Regions from separate parts of the Polaromonas sp. CG_9.5 genome, predicted to be linked through region 1. Evidence: predicted binding sites of a transcription regulator. Region 1 holds the regulator's gene; the other holds the start of a gene.
The links. Region 1 encodes sigma-54, which starts transcription at its own class of promoters, with help from an activator protein. Its sites were predicted from a motif close to TGGCANGNAANCTGCTTT; they were not measured.
Positions count from the first base shown of each region.

Region 2: glnK (P-II family nitrogen regulator) is a predicted target of sigma-54. The motif match lies at 3,762-3,779, and genes of this name have one in related genera.

Region 1 is NZ_JAXCHR010000007.1:49,869-57,327, reverse strand. Features, by position in the region: gene RCH06_RS07385 (THUMP domain-containing class I SAM-dependent RNA methyltransferase) at 1-1,015, opposite strand, end outside; gene RCH06_RS07380 (RNA polymerase factor sigma-54) at 1,300-2,850, opposite strand; gene lptB (LPS export ABC transporter ATP-binding protein) at 3,140-3,934, opposite strand; gene lptA (lipopolysaccharide transport periplasmic protein LptA) at 3,939-4,583, opposite strand; gene RCH06_RS07365 (hypothetical protein) at 4,770-5,621, opposite strand; gene RCH06_RS07360 (two-partner secretion domain-containing protein) at 5,751-7,459, opposite strand, start outside.
Region 2 is NZ_JAXCHR010000021.1:19,792-27,250, reverse strand. Features, by position in the region: gene RCH06_RS14520 (aldehyde dehydrogenase) at 1-1,109, opposite strand, end outside; gene RCH06_RS14515 (GntR family transcriptional regulator) at 1,330-2,022, shown strand; gene RCH06_RS14510 (YifB family Mg chelatase-like AAA ATPase) at 2,079-3,623, opposite strand; gene glnK (P-II family nitrogen regulator) at 3,819-4,157, shown strand; gene amt (ammonium transporter) at 4,189-5,739, shown strand; gene RCH06_RS14495 (SMP-30/gluconolactonase/LRE family protein) at 5,865-6,791, shown strand; gene glcE (glycolate oxidase subunit GlcE) at 7,000-7,459, shown strand, end outside.

The sequences.
Region 1 (7,459 bases):
CGTTCTGGCCGCGTTCGCCCCGCTGGTTGCGGCTCTGAACGCCTGAAATACCGGCCACGCCCGCCACGTCGATCCGTTCGCCATACGGCGGGTTGACCAGCATCACGCCACTGGGCGCGGGCGGCATGCGCTGCAGCGCGTCGCCACCGCGCAGTTGCACGGCGTTGGCGACGCCGGCGCGTTCGGCATTGCGCTCGGCAAAATCGACCATGCGGAACGACACGTCGCTGCCGAACACCGGCGCGGTCGGCTCGGTGATGGCGGCTTCGGCCTGGTCGAGCAGGCCGTCCCAGACATGGCCCTGGAACGGCAGGTATTTCTGAAAAGCAAACTTGCGGTTGATGCCGGGCGCGATATTGCAGGCAATTTGCGCGGCCTCGATGACGATGGTGCCCGAGCCGCAGCACGGGTCGTACAGCGGCACGCCGTCCTTGCAAAGCTGGTCCCAACCGCTGGCGGCCAGCATGGCGGCGGCCAAGGTTTCCTTCAGCGGCGCATCGCCCTTGTCCTCACGCCAGCCGCGCTTGAACAGCGGCTCGCCCGAGGTGTCGATGTAAATCGTCACCGTGTCGGTGGTCAGGTGCACATACACCCGCACGTCGGGCCAGCGGGTGTCGATGCTGGGGCGCACGTCGTTGAACTTGTGGCGAAAGCGGTCGGCAATCGCGTCCTTGATCTTCAGCGTCGCAAAGTTCAGGCTTTGCAGCGGGCTGTGCTGGGCGGTGATCTCGACCTTGAAGGTCTGGTTGGGCGTGAACCAGATTTCCCACGCCACGCTGGCAGCGGCGTTGTACAGGTCTTGTTCACTGCGGTACTGGCCGTGCTGCAATTCAATCAGCACGCGCTGGGCCAGCCGGCTGTGCAGGTTGAGCTGCTGCGCTTCGCGCCACGAGCCTTGCAACTGCACGCCAGCGCGCCGGGCTTTGCCCTGAATGCCGGTAATGCGCTGGACTTCAGCCGCCAGCAGGTTTTCGACGCCGGCGGCGCAGGGGAGGAAAAGTTGAAGTTGATTCATAAATTGGCTCACTTTGCCGGGCGCATCGTGAAGCACCGCAGCGGGATTGGGTAGCGCCCAGGCTACATCAGGGCGAATGGATGGAACGTATTTGAACAGGCGTTGGGAAACAGGCCAACCCAATAGCCATCAAAACAGCCGCTGTCGGAGATCGCCACGAATGACACACGGCCAATTAGTCGCCTCCCCACCAGCAGGGGCCGCGGAACTGGCTTCGCCAGGCCGCAGGCGCAGCGGCCCCCTCGGGGGGCAGGGAGCCACACGCAGTGGGCGACCGTGGGGGCTCACAACATTTTGCGCAGATGGGTCGGCGCAATACGCAGCGCTTCGCGGTATTTGGCTACGGTGCGGCGGGCGCATTCAATGCCTTGCTCCTTGAGCATTTCAGCCATCTGATTGTCACTGAGCGGTTTTTTCGGGCTTTCGGCGGCGACGAACTGCTTGATGAGCGCCCGCACGGCGGTGCTCGACGCATTGCCGCCGCTTTCAGTGCCCAGCCCCGAGCCAAAGAAATATTTCAGCTCGAACGTGCCGAACGGCGTGCGCATGTACTTGGCCGTGGTGACGCGTGAGATGGTCGATTCGTGCAGGCCGAGCTCGTCGGCAATCTCGCGCAGCACCAGCGGCCGCATGGCGAGTTCGCCGTGGGTGAAGAAGTTTTTTTGCCGCTCCACGATGGCGCTGCTGACGCGCAAGATGGTGTCAAAGCGCTGCTGGATGTTCTTGATAAACCAGCGCGCCTCTTGCAGCCGCTGCTGCAGCGCCTGGCTGCCGCCGGCGCCCTTGTGTTGCTTGAGGGCGTTGGCATAAATGTCATGAACCCGCAGCCGGGGCATGACGTCGCTGTTGAGCGTGATTTTGAAACCCCGGCCTGATTTGACGACGATGACATCGGGCACGATCAGATTGCGCTCGACGTTGGCAAAGCGCCGCCCCGGCTTGGGGTCCAGCCGCGCGATCACGGCAATTGCGCCCTTGATGATTTCTTCAGGGAAATCGCACAGGTGCGACAGCCGCTTGACATCGCGCCTGGCCAGCAGTTCCATCGGCTGGCGGCACATGGCCAGGGCGGCGCGGTTTTCAACGCAGTCTTTGCTGTCAAGCAACTGCAGTTGCAGGCATTCGGCCAGGTCGCGTGCGCCGACGCCGGCGGGCTCCATGTGCTGCAGCAGTTGCAGCGCAATGGCAAATTGCTGCGCCAGCTCTTCGGTCTGCTCCGGGTCGTTGTTGGCCAGACCGGCGGCGAGTGACGCCAGCGTGTCTTCCAGATAGCCGTCGTCATTGAGTGACTCGATCAGGAAGTGCAGGGCGGCGCGGTCGAGTTCGGAAAGCCGCAAACCGAGCGCCTGCCGGTGCAGGTGGTCTTGCAGCGACTCGTGCGCGCCGGTCAGGTCGGACGCTTCGGCGTCGCTGTCGTCCAAGTTGTTTTTGCGCGCCGGGGCGTCGCCGCCCCATTCGCTGTCGTCGGGCGAGGTCTCGACCGAGCCGTCGCCGTCCCAGCTTTCGTCCAGCGAAGGCTCGGCGCTGATTTCAGCCGTGGTTTCTGTGTCTTTTGTGCTGGTGGCGCTTGCTGTGTCTGCGCTGCCAGCTATGGAATCAGTAGCAGATTCAAACTCCCGGCTTTCCTGGCTGACGGGCGCATCAGACTGCGCCAAGCCAAATTCTTCACGCGGCGCGGCGTCTTCGGCCAGCTCCAGAAAAGGGTTTTCGTCCAGCATCTGCTCGACTTCCTGGCTCATCTCCAGCGTGGAAAGCTGCAACAGCCGGATCGACTGCTGCAACTGCGGCGTCAACGCCAGGTGCTGCGAGACACGAAGGGAAAGGCCCTGTTTCATGGTGCCCCCACGCTCCCCGCTTTGCGTGGTTCGCTGCCCCCCGAGGGGGCCGCCCCGCCTGCAGTCCGGCAAAGCCGGTCCTGCGGCCGGTACTGGGGCGGGCGGGGATGTCCTGCAGTCCCTCCTGATGTATCCAGTGATGCTGGGCGCGAGATTGTTGCGGGGGCGGCTGGCAACCTTCCCCGTTCGTGCAAGTACCGGCCGCGGAGCTGGCTTTGCCAGGCCGCAGGCGGGGCAGCCCCCCCGGGGGGCAGCGCATTGCGCGTTGTGACAAGCGTGGGGGCCATACTCACATTTTGAAGTGTTCGCCCAGGTAGACGCGGCGTACTTCGGCGTTGTCGACGATCTGGGCGGGTGTGCCGCTGGCGAGCACGTTGCCGTCGCTGATGATGTAGGCGTGGTCGCAGATGCCCAGCGTTTCGCGCACGTTGTGGTCGGTAATCAGCACGCCGATGCCGCGCAATTTCAGGAAGCCGATGATGCGCTGGATCTCGATCACGGCAATCGGGTCAATGCCGGCAAACGGCTCGTCGAGCAGGATGAAGCGCGGCTGCGTCGCCAGGGCTCTGGCAATTTCAACGCGCCGGCGCTCGCCGCCCGACAGCGCTGGCGCGGGCGAGTCGCGCAGATGGTCTACGCGCAGTTCCTTGAGCAGGGCGTCAAGCCGCACGTCAATTTCTGCGCGTGTCAGCGGCTTGCCGGCGGCATCATGCTGCAGTTCAAGCACGGCGCGCACGTTTTCCTGCACCGTGAGCTTGCGAAAAATGGACGCTTCCTGCGGCAAGTAGCTCAAGCCCAGACGGGCGCGCAGGTGAATCGGCATGTGTTCGACCGGCTGGCCGTCGATGGAGATGACGCCGGCATCGGCACGCACCAGGCCGACGATCATGTAAAACGACGTGGTTTTGCCCGCGCCGTTGGGGCCGAGCAGACCGACGACCTCGCCTTTTTGCACTGTTAGCGACACATCCTTGACCACCAGGCGGCTGCCGTAGGATTTTTTCAGCCCCTGCGCTACCAGGCGGCTGGGGGTGTCGGGGCGGGCCGCTGTCCCCGGCAATGCAGTTGGCGTCACTTCAGGCATGGGCTCAAGGGGCTTTCTTCGGTGTGACATTGCCCAGTGACGTGCTGGGGCGCAAGACTGCCGCAGGGCCGGCAGGCGGTTTTGTGCTGGCGCCGGGAGCTAATACGGCGGCGCGCGGCGACAGCATGGCGCGAACCCGTCCGCCGGGGTTGGCGGCGTTGCTGTTGGGCGCTCCGCTATCGACCGTGAACACGTCGGTGTTGTTGTCGTAAACAATCAAGGCGCCGGTGGTTTCGTCGTTCAGCGTCGCGCCTTTGTAGCGGCGCACCACGGCGCGCTTGATGAACTTGACCAGGTCGGCGCGGCTGTCGTATTCGATGCGCTCGCCTTCGCCTTCGATGTACTCGTCCACGCCGTCGCGTTTTTTGCGGTAGTAAGCCAGCTTGCCCGGCGCCGCAATGGCCACGGCTTTCTGGTAGCCCTCCGGGTCCTGGCTGACATCGACCTGCGCGCCACGAATCAGCGTCGTACCTTTGGTGATGACGACATTGCCGGTAAAAACGCTGGTCTGCTTGAGGTCGTCATAACGCAAGGCGTCAGCCTCGGCATTCATCGGCTTGTCGCGGTCGGCCTTTTCAGCGGCGGCCGGAAGCACAGCGCCCGCTGCCAAAATGGCAGCCAGCAGAAGGGGAAAAAAAGGGATTTTCATAAGGCACGCTTCTTGCAACTGGTATTTTTTCCATTGTAGCCATGCCCGAAGGAGTCAAATTTTTCAGGAAAACAAACGGCCTCTGATGAGGCCGATGCCTGTTGTGATGCGCTGGCAAGCGTTTTCAGACCTTGCAACAGCTACTTGCGCCGGCTGCGAAAGGTGCGCTTTCCGGCAGCAACCGCGTCACCTCACTTGGCGGGCTGTCAGCGTCTGCGGCTCGGACGGGCTTGCCGCCTGCAGTCGTGCGCGCTCCCCGACATCGTAGGAGCCGAAAACTTCACGGGAGGAACGGGTTTCTGGCAGCACATAGACAATGCCGCCGGTTCCGGTGAACGCCGGGCTCAGCACCTTGTTATAAAAATTCACCGGCACATTGATGCATCCATAGGAAATGCGCTTGTCCAGCAGCGACGCACTGGCCAGGCGCTGTGCGCGGCGCTCTTTGGCGTTGCTGGTAATGACGCGGTGCATGGAAATGGCCGTCTCGTAGTCAACCCACAGGATTTCCTCTCCCTTGAGGTTTAGGTCCAGCGACGCCACAAAGCGGCCTGCCGGCGTGGTGCGCTCTTCGGGGCGAATGCTCGACAGCTTGCGCTGGCCGATGCCGGGCACGGAATCATCGCCAATTGCCAGGCCCAGCAGCGCTGGAGTGGCGCCGCGCAGTTGGCCTTGTGCATCGAATACAAAGACTTTTGCCTGCGCTTTGTCGACAATCGCAAATGGCATGCGGTGGTTGTCGGCCGAATCAACCACCCAGTTGGCAATGTCGCGCGCCTCTGGAGATGCCTGTTCCTGCTCAAAATTTGCCCGTTTTGGGCGCTCTTCCGTCGCCGCATGCATTGCGGAATGGCTGGCGTGCAAGGACGCCACATCCTCCGAAGCAGGTGCTGATTGGGCAGAAAAACTGGCAACCACCAAACCCAGGCAAAGTCCCCGGGCCATGACTATCTCGAAGGAACTGCCGTACCGGGAGGGTTTGGGGTGCAGCAAGGCAGCCCAGAAGCGCAGCCCGGTCCATTTCTCAGGTGTTGTCATACTTTTGCCATTCCAGACACAGGAAGAAGAGCCTGCTGGTTCGCACTGAATCGGCAGGGGTCGCAGACTCAACCATCGCGCCAGGCAGCGCCGACGAAAATTGTTGTCTCATCAGTGAGCCAGCCTGCCCTAGTTGCGCTCTTGCTTGGGCACACGGCGAGGTACCACGTAGGTCTCTGGCGCCTTCGCGGCGGGCACCACGACGGGAGTGTCAGGAGCCACGATGACAACAACGGGTGCTGCGGGTGGCGTTTCGACCCTCAAAGCCATCAGCGGCATGACAGCTGGCGGCACCACGACCAGCACCATGGCGGGCGGCACGGGACCCGGCGGGAATGCGGCCGGGGGCACGGGCTGGACCAATGGGAGCGGCACTACGACCGGGGGCGGAACCACAACTGGTGGCGGAACCACAACCGGGGGCGGAACCACAACCGGGGGCGGCACTACAACCGGGGGCGGAACCACAACCGGGGGCGGCACTACAACCGGGGGCGGAACCACAACCGGGGGCGGCACTACGACTGGTGGCGGCACTACAACCGGGGGCGGCACTACAACCGGGGGCGGAACCACAACCGGGGGCGGCACTACGACTGGTGGCGGCACTACAACCGGGGGCGGAACCACAACCGGGGGCGGCACTACGACTGGGGGAGGCACTACGACTGGGGGCGGCACCACAACCGGTGGCGGCACTACAACCGGGGGCGGCACTACGACTGGTGGCGGAACCACAACCGGGGGCGGCACTACGACTGGGGGCGGCACTACAACCGGGGGCGGCACTACAACCGGGGGCGGAACTACGACTGGGGGCGGAACTACGACTGGGGGCGGAACCACAACCGGGGGCGGAACCACAACCGGGGGCGGAACCGCTATAGTGATATTCCCAGTTGTTTTGGAAACTACCGGAGCGCAGCAAGAAACCGGGAGCGCATATTTAGCCGCGTCTGGTCCACCCAGTGTGTAGCCGCTAAAGGTGATTGCCTTGCCCGTTCCTACGGCTGCATTGTCGAAATTGGCGGTGCCAGGCCCAACCAGCGTGACGCCGGCCGGGCTACCCTTCAGCCCCACGAGGGTTGCCGTGGTTGTGCCGTCGAAAGTCTTGCTTCCGCCGTCGGGGAACACCAGCATGTGTTGGATCAGCGTGGAGCCTCCGGTCAAAACGAAGTGGGGCAAGTAATCCGTCGGCGTGGTGTATGAGACCGGGTTGTAATTGAGGGTGACTGGCGCATTCGGGCCTGTGACAGTAGCGGGCGGCGCCAATGGCGCAAAAACCACAGTGCCGCCGGCCAACCCCGGTCCGGTTCCGCCATAACCGGCATTCAGTACCAGGCCGAGTGGCAGACCTAGGCTTTGAGCCGGAATTCTGCTGCCTCTGGTCAGCGTAATTTTCTCGCCTATGTTGATGTCCTGTGCGGCGCAAATACTCATGTTTCCGTCGGTCGTCGTCATGGCGGCCAGCAGGTTCACGTTGCGCCCGGCACCTAGCAAAACACTGCCATTGACCGTCGTGATGGCAGCGTTCACATTGACATCACGTCCGCAGCAGGCCACAAAGTTGCCATTGGTGGCTGAAACAGGCTTGTTGATGTTGATGTCGCGGACAGCGTTCAGGGTCAAGGTGGTGGGGCTTGAGCTTGCCGTCCAGCTGATTGCCTCGTTGATGTGGATGTCGCCGTTGCCGGCGGTGGCTGTGTTGAGTGTCGTCAGTGGGGGCGTTCCGGCGACTGTCACATTGGGGCCGGTGGCAGTGTTGATGGTGACGCTGTTGGTGACAAGCTGGGCCGAAAGCGTCGCGCCCGAGATGTTGTCCGTGGCGCCACTGCCAA
Region 2 (7,459 bases), on a different contig from region 1:
CACGCCACTGCTTGCGGACCCAGACCGTCGATGACCGTGGGCAGGTAGAACGCGCCGTGGTCGTAGTCGCCGCCTGTGGGGGCTGCACCGCCACACAAAATGCGGCCGCCTTCAGCGCGTGCACGATCCACGAAAGCGGCCACTCGCTCACGGTGGTGAAACGAGGCCAGTGGGCCCATTTCCACGCCGTCTGCATCGGGCAGAGCCACGCGCAGGTTCTTGGCGCGCGTCACCACGGCACTCAGCACTTCGTCGTAGATGCTGGCGTCAATGAAAAGCCGCGAGCCTGCCACGCAGGACTGGCCCGCCGAGCCGAAGATGCCTGCCACCACGGCCGCCACAGCATGCTCCATGTCGGCATCGGCAAACACCACATGCGGTGACTTGCCGCCCAGCTCCAGTGCGGCGGGCACCAGGCGATCACCCGCCACCCGGGCGATAGCGCGGCCGGAGGTAGTGCCGCCAGTGAACGAAATCATGCGCACACCAGGGTGGGCGACCAGAGCCGCACCCACGTCAGCGCCGCGCCCTTGCACGACCTGCAGCAAGTCCTTGGGCAGGCCCGCAGCCAGTGCGATACGCGCCAGTTCGGGGGCCAGCAGAGGCGAGTCTTCCGAGGGTTTGAGTAGCACGGCGTTGCCCGCCGCAAGTGCGGGGGCGACCTTGGCGGCGTCGTTCATGAGAGGCGAGTTCCACGGCGTGATAGCTGCCACTACGCCAAACGGCTCCAGCACGGTGAACGACACATAGTCGCCACGGGATGGCGTCACGTCGCCTTCAATCGTTTCGCAGACGCTGGCGTAGTAGCGGAACGTGCCAATGGCCGACTCCACCATGCCGCGGCATTCGCCCAGCGGTTTGCCGTTGTCCTGCATTTGCAGGTGAGCTAACGATTCCTTTTCGGCTAACAGTCCGTCGGCGATGGCATGCAGCACCAGCGCGCGCTTGTGGGGCAGCAGCGACTTCCAGCCAGAGTGGTGAAACGCGTGGTTGGCGCGCTCGACCGCTGCGTCCAGCTCGGGCAGTGTCGTGACGGCCACACGGGCAATTTCTGCCCCGGTGGCGGGGTTGATGCTGATGATTTCTTGAGCAGTGCTTGGCGATGTCATGGTGTGTCCTGAGGTCAATATGGCGCCAGTCTATGGAGCGAATTGCTGAAAAGCAATGAGCACGTTGTCGCCAATATTGGTGATAAAACTATCAATAATTCACCAGGATGGAGGTGGCGCTGACGCAGGGTTGAAATCTCTCAACAAGCCATCGCCACATCCTCAAACGGCTTTTTGCATTGCGCAGGCACGTAAAATATCGGCTTCAACTCCAATCACAATGAGCAATAACCGAACTTCCGGCGCCGCGTCGGGCGCGTTCCCGCATGCCGCTCTGCCGACACACGTCGCCGCTGTCATCGCGGCCATTGAGACCGACATCATTCGCGGGCGCATCCTGCCCCGCAACCGGTTGATTGAAGACCACCTGATGGAAGACTACGACGCCAAGCGCCATGTGGTGCGGTCGGCGTTGGTTGAGTTGCAGCGGCTGGGCGTGGTGGTCAAGCCGCCACATCTGGGTGCGCACCTGCGACGCTTTGACAACGAAAGCCTGAGCAACCTTTACTACTTTCGCGCCGTTGTGCACGGCGCGGCCGTGGCGGCGATGCATCTGCCGGTGGCGCCTGATCGCATGGCCGCCGTAGAAGCGGCAGCCCTGTCACATGCCGAAGCAGCAGCATCAGGCGACCTGATTGCAATCCATCGCACGAACATGGCTTTTCATCGCCTGTTCTATGGCCTGTGTGACAACCCCTACATTGAAGAATCAATCCGGCTGCACGATTGGCTCAGTTTTCCGGCACGGGCCTACGCCATTGCAGACGCGCAGGCGCTTGCGCAAGCATGCAGGGAACACGCGGCCATGGTTGACGCTCTGCATGCGTGTGACCGCCAGCAATTGGACAGGCTTGCTCTCGAACACATGGGGCGTGCGCGCGCCATTTATGTAGAGAAATTTCTAGTGCGCTGAATGACTGTCTGTTTTAAAAATCAGCGCAATTGAGAAGCTGACATGAAGCGCATTCCTCACTGCGCCGCCTTCAGCACGCGCCGGTATTGCACCGCTTCGGCGACATGGGTGATTTGCACGGTTTGAGCGCCGGCCAGGTCAGCGATGGTGCGTGCCACTTTCAGGCAGCGGTGAATGCCCCGGCCTGACCAGCCCAGCCGCGTGGCTGCCACATTGAGAAATTTGGCCGCTGCCGGGTCAAGCTGGCATTGCGTGTCGATGGCCTGGCCTTCAAGCGCCTGGTTGGCGCTGCCTTGCCGGGCCATCGCGCGTTCCCGGGCTTGCACTACCCGGCTGCGCACCGATTCAGTGGATTCGCCGGGCGGCGCGTTCACCAGTTCTTCGGCGGCCAGGCTGCCGACTTCCACATGCAGGTCGATGCGGTCGAGCAGCGGGCCGCTGAGTTTGCCCTGATAGCGCAGCACCACCTCGGGCGAGCAGCGGCAAGTGCGCAGGCTGGAGCCCAGATAGCCGCAAGGGCAGGGGTTCATGGCGGCAATCAGCTGAAAGCGCGCCGGAAATTCCGCGCGTTGCGCGGCGCGCGAAATCGTGATGTGGCCGGACTCCAGCGGCTCGCGCAAGGCTTCCAGTGCGGCGCGCGGAAATTCGGGCAATTCATCCAGGAAAAGCACACCCCGGTGCGCCAGCGAGATTTCACCGGGACGCGGAGGCGAGCCGCCGCCTACCAGCGCCACCGCACTGGCTGTGTGGTGCGGCGCGCAGGTCGGCCGCACGGCCCAATGGTCGAGCGTGAAGCGTCCACCCAATGAAGCGACGGCAGCGGTTTCCAGCGCTTCTTCGGTGGTCATGGCGGGCAGCAGGCCAGCAAAGCGCTGCGCCAGCATCGACTTACCCGAACCCGGTGCGCCGACCATCAAAATGCTGTGCCCGCCAGCCGCTGCAATTTCCAGCGCGCGCCGAGCAGCGGCCTGGCCCTTGACATCGGCCAAGTCCGGGTAAGCGGGCTGGCGCGAAGGCGCGGCAGAGGCTACGCGCGTCCAGCCGTTCGTGGTTTCGGGCACCGCATCGCCCGGCAAAAATTGCCGCACCACGTCGAGCAGATGCTGCGCGCGGTAAACCTCGGCCTGCGGCACCAGCGCGGCTTCTTGCGCGCTGCCTTCGGGCAGCACCAGACGGGGCAAGGTGTGCGGAGCGCCGTGCGCGGGCCGGGCAATCGCCAGGCTCATGGCCAGCGAGCCGCGCACCGGCCGCAAGTCGCCGCCCAGCGACAGCTCGCCGGCAAACTCATAGCCGGCCAGCTTGCGCCCATCAATCTGGCCGCTGGCCGCCAAAATGCCGAGTGCAATCGGCAGGTCAAACCGGCCTGAATCTTTGGGCAAATCAGCCGGTGCCAGGTTCACCGTGATCCGTTTGTTGGCCGGAAATTCCAGCCCGGCATTCTGGATCGCCGAGCGCACCCGCTCGCGCGCTTCCTTGACTTCGGTGTCGGCCAGCCCGACCAGCGTAAAGCTGGGCAGGCCGTTGGCCAGATGCACCTCGACGCACACCGGACGTGCCTCAAGCGCCAGCAGGGCGCGGCTATGCACTAAAGACAGGCTCATGGGTCAGCTTTCGGTTCAATGCGCCAAAGTCGTGCGCAGGCATTGCGCCAACATGGTGCGTGACAAGTTGTAAGTGGCTAGCGTAACGCGCCCGCAGCCAGCGCGGCCACAGCGCGGGGCGTGATGCCGAAAAAAAGCTGGCACGGTCTGTGCATTTCAAGGTGCATCCATCTGTTTTTTTCAAGGAAAGTCGCCATGAAACTCGTCACTGCCATCATCAAACCGTTCAAGCTGGACGAGGTGCGCGAAGCACTGTCCGAGATCGGCGTGCAGGGCATCACCGTGACCGAAGTCAAGGGCTTTGGCCGGCAAAAGGGCCACACCGAGCTGTACCGGGGCGCTGAATACGTCGTCGATTTTTTGCCCAAGGTCAAGATCGAAGCGGCGGTGTCCGATGCGCTGGTCGAGCGCGTGATTGAAGCCATCGAAACCTCGGCCCGCACCGGAAAAATTGGCGACGGCAAGGTTTTTGTTTATGACCTGGAGCAGGTCGTGCGGATTCGGACTGGCGAAACCGGCCAGGAAGCGCTCTGAAGTCACCCCCTTAACCCCAAAGAACATCGCCATGAAAAAACTGATCGCTTCTGTGCTGCTGGGACTGAGTTTGCTGGGCACGGGCGCTTTTGCCCAGGCGCAAACGCCAGCCGAAGCGCCTGCCGCAAATTCTGCCGTTGCCGCCCCGGCTGAAGCCAAAGCGGATGCCGCCGCTCTGGTCGCTGCACCCGCCGCCGCTGCTGCCGTAGCCCCGCCTGCCGCCGCGCCCGTCGCCGCTGCCGCACCCGTCCCCAACAAGGGCGACACCGCGTGGATGATGGTGTCGACCATTCTGGTGATCCTGATGGTGGTGCCGGGCCTGGCCCTGTTCTATGGCGGCCTGGTGCGCAGCAAGAACATGCTGTCGGTGCTGATGCAGGTGATGGTGACGTTTTCATTGATTGTGGTGCTGTGGTTCATCTACGGCTACAGCCTGGCGTTTACCGAGGGCAATGCCTTCATAGGCGGCTTTGACCGCTTGTTCATGAAAGGCATCTGGGACAACACTGCCGGCACGTTTGCCAACGCCGCCACCTTCAGCAAGGGCGTGGTGATTCCGGAAATCGTGTTTTCTGCCTTCCAGGCGACGTTTGCCGGCATCGCCTGCAGCCTGATCGTCGGTGCGTTTGCCGAGCGCATCAAGTTCTCTGCGGTGCTGCTGTTCATGGTGATCTGGTTCACCTTCAGCTATGTTCCGATGGCGCACATGGTCTGGTTCTGGATGGGGCCGGACGCCTACACCGGCAAGGAGGTGGTTGACGCGATGAACGGAAAAGCCGGCTACATCTGGCAGTCGGGCGCGCTGGACTTTGCCGGCGGCACCGTGGTGCACATCAATGCGGCGATGGCCGGTCTGGTCGGTGCGTACATGGTTGGCAAGCGCATTGGTTATGGCAAGGAAGCCATGGCCCCGCACAGCCTGACGCTGACGATGGTCGGTGCTTCGCTGCTGTGGGTAGGCTGGTTTGGTTTTAACGCCGGCTCGGCGCTGGAAGCCAACGGCTTTGCCGCGCTGGCCTTCATCAACACGCTGGGCGCGACGGCTGCCGCCGTGCTGGCCTGGTGTTTGGGCGAAGCGCTGATGCGCGGCAAGGCGTCAATGCTGGGCGCGGCCTCTGGCGCGGTGGCTGGTCTGGTGGCCATCACGCCCGCCGCCGGCAATGTTGGCATCGCCGGCGGTCTGGTGATTGGTTTTGTCGCCGGTTTTGCCTGCCTCTGGGGGGTGCATGGCCTGAAGAAAATGCTCGGCGCCGACGACTCGCTGGACGTGTTTGGCGTGCATGGCGTGGGCGGTATCGTCGGCGGGCTGCTGACCGGCGTGTTCAACTCGCCCGCCCTGGGTGGCCCCGGCTTTGTGGCCGACTGGGTGACGGCCACCGGCATCACGGCAGCCGACTATTCCATCGTCTCGCAAGTCTGGATTCAGGCCAAGGCCGTCTTGCTTACGGTGGTCTGGTCGGGCGTCGTGTCTTTTATCGCCTACAAAGTGGTTGACCTGACGATTGGCCTGCGCGTCAGCGAAGAAGACGAGCGCGAAGGCCTGGACATCACCTCGCACGGCGAAACCGCCTACAACCGTTGAGCACGGTTTGTTGAGCTGACAGAAGTTTCATGGGGAATTTCGGCCCGCTGGCCTCCAACCAGCGGGCTGTTTTTTTGGCGCTACAGTGGCAGATTGTCTGCAATGCCTGCCCTTGAGGAGATTCCATGCTCTGGCAAACCGCTATTTCCCAGCCCAGCGAATTGGGCGAATCCCCGTTCTGGCACCCTGACGAGCAACGGCTTTACTGGGTCGACATTCCCGCCCGCCAGGTCTGCCGCTCAACGCTGATTGATGGCGTTGTCGAGCGCTGGACGCTGCCGTCCGAGCCCGGCTGCATCGCGCCGGCCCGCAGCAGCGGGCAGAGCACCGGACTGGTCATTGCCCTGCGCGACGGCATTTACCGCGCCCGGCACTGGGGCGGCGAGTTGGGGCTGCTCGCGCCCGCGCTGCACGACCCGGCCACCAGCCGCTTCAACGACGGCAAGGCCGATCCGCTGGGGCGCTTTTGGGCCGGCACGATTTACGAGCCGCGCGATGCGGCGCGGGCGCAGCTTTTTTCGCTCGATGGCCGCAATGGCCGCACGCTGATGCTCGAAGCCAAGGCCGCCGATGCCACCACGGCCAACGGCCTGGCCTGGTCGCCCGACGCGGCCACGCTGTACTGGACCGACACGCCCAGCCATGCCGTTCGCGCCTGGGACTGGGACGCCGCCAGCAACACCCTGAGCCACGAGCGCGTGTTTCATGCCTGGCCTGGCAAACCCGAAGGCTGGCAGCCGGGCAGGAGCGGTTATGGCGGCCGGCCCGACGGCGCGGCGGTTGATGTGCAGGGCAACTACTACGTCGCCATGTACGAAGGCGGGCGGCTGCTCAAGCTGTCGCCCGCTGGCGAGTTGCTGGCCGAATTTGCCGTGCCGGCGCAATGCCCGACCATGCCCTGCTTTGGCGGCGCTGACTTCAAGACGCTTTACCTCACCACCGCCCGCCAGAAGCGCCCGGCGCAGGAGTTGGCGCAGTGGCCGGATTCGGGCTGTGTGTTTTCAATGCCGGTCGACGTGCCGGGTTTGCCGGTGAATTTCTTCCTGGACTGAGCAATTCTTGGCGTTTTTTTATAAAAACAGGCGCACGCGCAGGCCAGATGGGCACAGTCAGCTATTTTATTAATAGCGTTTTGGCGGACCGATGAAGGGCAAGGCACGGCCTGCGCAAGCCAAAAACGCCCGCCTGCGAAAAAACCGAACACGCTGCGTTCAAAAAAATCAAACCCCCTGAACGCCTTGCACGCGTACCATTCTGGCCATGAATGCAGACACAGACATGACGGCTTTGATGGCCACGCGCGTTCGCCAGGCGGCGCAAAGCGGCACGCAGCTGCGCATTCGCGGCGGCGGCAGCAAGGATTTTTATGGCCAGGATTTGCGCGGCGACGTGCTCGACATGGCCGCGTATGCCGGCATCGTCAGCTACGAGCCGAGCGAGCTGGTCGTCACCGTGCGCGCCGGAACAAAGCTGGCCGAACTGGAAGCGCTGCTGGCCGGACAAGGCCAGTGCCTGCCGTTCGAGCCGCCGCACTTCGGCCCTGACGCCACCGTTGGCGGCATGGTCGCCAGCGGGCTGAACGGCCCGGCGCGCGCCAGCAGTGGCGCGGTGCGCGACTTTTTGCTGGGCGTGGTGCTGCTCAACGGCCAGGGCGAATGCCTGACCTTCGGCGGCCAAGTCATGAAAAACGTTGCCGGCTACGACGTTTCGCGCCTGATGG